DNA from 2 places in the Paenibacillus sp. USHLN196 genome. Region 2 is predicted to be linked to the other one. Evidence: riboswitches for the same ligand, from Rfam matches in the RefSeq annotation. Region 2 holds a riboswitch; the other holds the start of a gene.
The links. Region 2 has a riboswitch for glycine ahead of gcvT (glycine cleavage system aminomethyltransferase GcvT). Riboswitches for the same ligand answer to the same signal wherever they lie in the genome.
Positions count from the first base shown of each region.

Region 1: another riboswitch for glycine. It lies ahead of sdaAB (L-serine ammonia-lyase, iron-sulfur-dependent subunit beta); the one in region 2 lies ahead of gcvT (glycine cleavage system aminomethyltransferase GcvT).

Region 1 is NZ_JBBCYH010000009.1:140,077-143,495, forward strand. It holds gene pstB (phosphate ABC transporter ATP-binding protein PstB) at 1-245, shown strand, start outside; gene WFI24_RS21570 (phosphotransferase enzyme family protein) at 478-1,539, shown strand; glycine riboswitch at 1,903-2,027, shown strand; glycine riboswitch at 2,032-2,166, shown strand; gene sdaAB (L-serine ammonia-lyase, iron-sulfur-dependent subunit beta) at 2,279-2,968, shown strand; gene sdaAA (L-serine ammonia-lyase, iron-sulfur-dependent, subunit alpha) at 2,958-3,419, shown strand, end outside.
Region 2 is NZ_JBBCYH010000015.1:82,943-86,361, reverse strand. It holds gene gcvPA (aminomethyl-transferring glycine dehydrogenase subunit GcvPA) at 1-1,028, opposite strand, end outside; gene gcvT (glycine cleavage system aminomethyltransferase GcvT) at 1,025-2,161, opposite strand; glycine riboswitch at 2,377-2,478, opposite strand; glycine riboswitch at 2,482-2,604, opposite strand; gene gcvH (glycine cleavage system protein GcvH) at 2,949-3,341, shown strand.

The DNA.
Region 1 (3,419 bases), on a different contig from region 2:
TCGATGAGCCGGCATCTGCCCTTGATCCAGTATCCACGGGTAAGGTTGAGGAATTGATTACCGAGCTTAAGAAAGATCTGCGGATCGTCATTGTTACCCATAACATGCAGCAGGCGGCACGCATCTCGGATTACACGGCTTATTTCTATCTGGGAAGTATGGTTGAGCACGGGGATACAGAGCACATTTTCACGAACCCGGACAATCGCCTAACGCAAGAATACATTATGGGACGTTTCGGTTAATTGGATCATGGAGTGTAACATAGAGTAATAGAGATAAAGAAATAAATAGAGATAATAGAAAGCACAATGCCTGGACAGTTGTTCAGGGGTTGTGCTTTTTAATTTATAATTTTAGTGGGATTTTCTGTATGCGAGTTAGACATTATGCTACGATATTCAGTATGAAGAGAACGTTTACATAACTTCGAAGGAGATGTTGATAATCACTACGGATAAGATGTCTTACGACCACATGGCAGCTGATATCATACAGAACTACACGATTGAAAAACCTGTCGTTTCTTATATTCGTCACAACGAGAATCTGACGTACCATGTCGTGGATGAAGCGAGCGGGCAGAAGTATCTGCTGCGTATCCATCAAGCTGCATATGCAAGTATGTCTGGGATTCAACATACGCTTCCTGCACTGGAGGCAGAGATGAATCTGCTTCATGATTTAAACGCAACGACAGCATTACGCGTGCAACATCCGGTACGCAATGTATCAGGTGAATGGGTCACGGTATGGAGAAGTGAGGAAGGGAAAGAGACCTGTTGTACGGTACTGGAGTGGATTGAGGGCAGGGACATCCAGCAGGGAGAGCGCCTGACAACAGAGCAGATCTATGATCTTGGGGCACAACTGCAGACGCTTCATCAATATGGACGCGTACAGGAGAAACCCGAAGCCATTGAGGGAACGGTTGAAAGCAGAGGAATAGTGGATAGCAACGATCATCAGCGGACAGGAAGAGAGATGAGTCAGCTAGATCAAACGAAGGTACGGCCGGCATATGGCAACATTCAAGAGAACTTGGTCATGCTAGGACAGCTGGAGGAAGGCGTCAGACTGGGGATTTTTACAACGGAAGACTTTGATCTGCTTCGAGAAACGTTCGAGAACATTAATGAGCAGTTAGAAACATATCCGTACGATACAAAGACATGGGGAGTCATTCATGGGGATATTACCCGCAATAATCTGCTGATAACGGATGAGGGCATATCTATGATTGATTTTTGTCTATACGGTTATGGTTATTATCTTTTCGATGCTGGAGGGGCAGCACTTATGTTCAATCGGGAAGAGCGTGAACAGTTTCTATCTGGTTACACGAAACAGAGTGCACCGCTAACGGATCGGGATATGCGGTTAATGGAAGGATTCATGTTGATTTTTACACTGGGTTATTATGCCTTTCAGATGGCAAATGAATCGAGACACGAATGGATGAAAGACCGCATGCCGAAGCTGTGCAGCAAGTATTGTAGACCCTATGTACAGAACGAGAGCATCTTCTACGAGTTATGAGGTGTAATCCTGATATAAGGATTCAGCTGGGAAATCGAAGAACTGTACTTCAAAGATAAGGGTTGCCAGAACACCCGAACTGTTTGGTGGATAACAACATAGATAGTAGTAAGCACATAGTTGGGTTATTTGTAGGAACACAAAAATATGCTTTATATAAGGCTCTCTTATCGTATGTATGTGATAAAAGCTGACAAATCATTCTGTTTTACATCGATGCAACAGGAAATTAGGGAAATATACCCAAAGAAATCGTTAAGTTTGTTGACACTGATCTTCCGGTCGATTAATCTTAATGAAGAAGAAAATAACGACTTCCATTACTGTTCTGACATCAGTTCAGAAATGGTTCCATACAGCGGATGATAACGAGCGGGAGAGACCTGGGTTGGCCGAGTAAAATGGCTAGAGTTCAGGCACCGAAGGAGCAAGCTGCTGCGCACCCGGCGCAGTGGTTAATCTCTCAGGTAAATGTACCATCGTTGGACGCAACTCTGGAGAGTGCGCGAACTGCGCCACCCAAGGGGTATATGATCAGTTAGCCCGGTGACCTTGCCTGTAATCGCAGGCATTCACCTTGTCCTTGGACACTGCTGATCATGAAACTCTCAGGTATCGAGGACAGAGAGAGGGCCTGGGGCCTTCTTCTGTCCTTTTTTGATGTCATCATTCAGTAAAAAAGGAACATTGTGGCATGGAATCTGGATGCAAATGACGAATACAATTGGAGGGTTATAAGGTGCGATTTAAAGATGTGTTTTCAATTATTGGCCCGTCGATGACGGGGCCTTCAAGTTCACATACAGCTGGAGCAGCAAGGTTAGGGAGAATTGCTCGTCAGTGGCTCGGTTGTACGCCGGATCGGGCACGACTGACGCTGTACGGTTCATTTGCAGATACGTATCAGGGCCACGGCACGGATCTGGCACTGATCGGCGGTCTGCTGGACTATGTCACAGACGATCCGCGTATCCCGGATGCCGAGCAATACGCAGAAGAAGCGGGCATGGAGGTTGAGTTTTATACAAGCGGCCTGCCTGCTCCTCATCCGAACACGGTCAAAATTGAGTTATGGCATGGAGAACGTGCCTGCTCCTTGATCGGGGCTTCCATTGGTGGCGGCAGCGTATCGGTACATGCGATGAATGATTTTCGTGTCCAGATCAGTGGTGAATTCCCTACACTCGTTCTGCGGCATGCTGACAAAGCAGGTGTACTTGCGTCAGTGACGTCTACGATCAGTTCATCGGGAGTTAACATCGGTTATATGCAGGTGGATCGGAAAGCTCGGGATGGTGAAGCGCTGACGGCAATGGAGATGGACGGCGTGCCTAATCCGGATATGTTGAAGCGTCTGCGTTCGCTCGACCATGTACTGGACATTCGTGTCATTGATTTGAAGAGAGGAGTTGATTCGGATGCGGTTTAAACATCTGCACGAACTGAATACGATCTGTACAGCGGAATCCAAAACCATTGCTCAGCTGATGATTGAGGAGCAGGTCCAAGAAACGAATACGCCTGAAGCGGACGTTGTGCAGCAGATGTCAGACTATTATCAAGTGATGAAGGAAGCGGTACAGAAGGGGTTAACGGAAGATACCACATCACGCAGTGGGTTAACGGGTGGAGACGGTAAGAAAATGGCCGAGTACATTCGCAAAGGTGAGACTTGCTCTGGTGATGCTTCTGCACTTGCGATGGCGTATGCCCTGTGTGTATCCGAAGTGAATGCTTCCATGGGCCGCATCGTGGCAACACCAACAGCCGGTTCCTGCGGCATTATTCCTGGTGTGTTTATCAGTTCACAGGAGCGGTTTGGCTGGACGGACGAACACTTGGTCAACGGGTTGTTCTGTGCTGGGGCAATCGGTTATGTT
Region 2 (3,419 bases):
TAGACAGATGCGCTGAGTGCAAGCAAAGCCTGGTTGGAACAGATGTTGGATGTCGCCTTTTCGCGGCGGATATGCTGTTCACGTGCTTGCAATGTCAGTACAAAACCGCGCTTGCCGTTGCGATCCGTGGTCTGTCCTACAATTCGGCCAGGAATTCGGCGCATATGAGGCTGGGATACGGCGAAATATCCACATGTCGGGCCGCCGAGTGAAGCGGCGATACCGAGGGGCTGCGCATCGCCTACTACGATGTCGGCACCCAGCTTGCCTGGAGCTTCCAGCAGACCCAGCGATAGCGGGTTAGCACTTACGACGAGCAGGCCCTTGTGCGCATGTACGAGGTCGGCAGCCTGCTTCACATTTTCCACAGCACCGAAGAAGTTCGGACTCTGGATCATGACAGCAGCGGTATCGTCCGATATGGCGGCTTGCAGGGCATCCCAATCAGTGACGCCATCCTTATAACCAATCTCGACAATCTCCAGACTCAATCCGTGCGCATACGCCTGCAATACCTGACGGGCTTCCGGATGAACGGTACGGGATACGATGAGCTGTTTGCGACGAGTTGCCGCTGCGGCCAGGTTTCCTGCTTCGGCAAAGGCAGTTGCACCGTCATACATACTGGCATTGGCCACAGCCATACCGGTTAATTCACAAATGTAGGATTGAAATTCGAAAATGGCCTGTAGTTCACCTTGGCTGATCTCAGGCTGATAAGGTGTGTAGGCGGTGTAGAACTCGGAACGGGAAATGACATGATTAATGACGGAAGGAACATGATGATCATATATACCTGCGCCGAGGAAACTGGCGTGTGTTTCGAAATTGGCGTTGGCGCCAGCCTGTTTGGACATATGACGTGTCAGCGCATATTCATCAAGTTTGGAGGATACGGGCAGCTCGCCCTGATAACGAATCTCCTGCGGAATGTCCTGAAACAGATCCTCCAGCGTATCCACACCGATGGTTGCGAGCATGGCGCTCTGATCATGCTCAGTCATGGGAATGTAACGGTGCTTGCTCATGCTTGATCAGCTCCTTGAGTAGGTGTCTTCGACGTACGTGTCCGTTTATGAAAAGGGGTCTTCACAACCTCGGCTTTTAGTTTCTTGCCGCGGATCTCAATCTCAAGCGGGGTTCCCAGCCCAGCGTATTTGCTGTCGATGAGGGCAAGCCCCAGATTACGCTTCAATGTAGGTGATTGCGTGCCGGTTGTCACTTCACCAATCTGTACGCCTTCGGCGTAAATTGGATAGTGGGGGCGAGGAATACCACGCTCCAGCACTTCGATGCCGACCAGTTTGCGGGCGAGCCCGTCAGTTTTCTGCTGTAACAAGGCTTCGTGTCCGATAAAAGGTCCAGCGTTCAGCTTCACAAACATGCCAACGCCAGCCTCAAGCGGAGAGATGGTTGCCGACAATTCCTGTCCATACAGTGGTAACCTTGCTTCAAAGCGCAGTGTATCCCGAGCACCGAGGCCTGCTGGTACCAGTCCGTGACCTTCTCCGGCCTGCATTAGTCCATTCCAGACCGCAGCGGCTTGGTCCGCAGATACATATAGTTCAAATCCATCTTCACCGGTATAACCGGTACGGGACAACAGCAATGTTACTCCACATACTTCGGCATCCTGTACAAAACGGAACGGTTCAATCGTGGATACATCCGTATCTGTAACTTTTTCAATAATGTCTACAGCTAGTGGACCTTGCAGGGCGAGCAACGCCGTCTGCTCCGAATCGTTGGTCATGCTTACGCCAGGGATCAGGTGCTCTTGCAGCCATGCCCAATCCTTGTCGATGTTGGAGGCGTTAACCACGAGCATATAGTGCTGATCTTCCAGCTTATACACGAGCAGATCATCCACCACACCGCCATCCGGATAACACATGAGGGTGTACTGAGCTTGACCGGGAACCAGCGTGGTCACATCATTAGTTGTCATTTGTTGCAAAAATGCTTCAGCCTGCTCACCCTGTACTGTGAATTCGCCCATATGGGATACATCGAACAGTCCAGCGCGCTCGCGTACGGCTTCATGTTCTTTCTGGATTCCGCTAAATTGTACCGGAAGTTCCCAGCCTCCAAAATCAATGCACCGTACGCCTTCGTATTGCTGATACAGTGGGAAGAGTGGTGTTCTAAGCAAATCGGACATCAAATCACCTCGTCATGGGCCGTCAGCCGGCCGGATATACAATCGTGGATCAATGAACCAGGTATTTTTAAATTTTCAGCTAGATAATTTCATCACATAAGTATGGTAAGGCAGCTATGACAGCGCCGATCTGAATCCTGTTTTTCGTTTTTTGGGAAAAAGGAAAAGGACAGGCCAAAGAATCGGCATGCCAAGTAGCACGCTGTATTCTAAGGCTCTGTCCCTTGTACCTGAGAGTTACCCCGCCGCGGTTGTGCAGCAGGTTTCCCCTTGGGTGATCATAACGCCCGCACAGGGCGAATAGATGCTCTCCAGAGTTGCGTCCCGTAAAAGTCCTTTTGCCTGAGAGATTCACCCCCGCTTATCGGTGGTTTACTCCTTCGGCGTTACCTCATGTGCATCCCGAATCGGGTGTCACGGGTAATCTCTCCCTTTACATTCATCCGCGGGTATAACATAGTCCAATAAACACATTTACTCCTCTCATTAAAACGTGAATCCACTACTGATGTCAAGAACGATATCATAGATAATGATTAAAAACCGAATGTTTAATTTATATTCACTATTATTGTTCGTGTATCCAAAAAGACTACGCTTACTATTCTAATATTCACCAGTATATGAAAAAAAGAGTGTAATCCGGTTACAGGATTTAGAGGTTTTCAGCAAATAAATTGTGAGGTATCTTGACATTTGATTCAAAAATATCATACGCTATGTTCTGGGAAAAAGGTTAAGGTCAAAGAACGCATGCACTCATTAATGAAAAGCGAGGCGGATATCGATGAGCGAATTGAAAAGTGATTTCCTGTACAGTGAAGAGCACGAATGGGTGCAAACCGTAGGGGAGGATACTGTACGTATTGGCATTACCGAGTTCGCGCAGCATCAGCTGGGTGACATTGTGTTTGTGGAATTGCCTGACCTTGAATCCAATGTAAAAGCCGAAGATAGCATTGGAACGATCGAATCGGTCAAAACGGTGTCGGACTTGTTTTCTCCAGTCACTGGTTCAATCATTGCGGTGAATGATTCGTTGCAGAACTCACCTGAACTGGTAAACAGCTCTCCTTACGAGGAAGGCTGGATGATCGAGATTCGTGTTGAGGGAGATCTGTCTGCAGCATTGTCCACATTGATGAATGCAGATGCGTATCGCAAACATACGGAAGAATAGTTTTAACAAACTTGTACTTATTAACATATATTTTATAACCAAATGAAATGAGCTTCATATTGTTCGACCTGTGTGAGC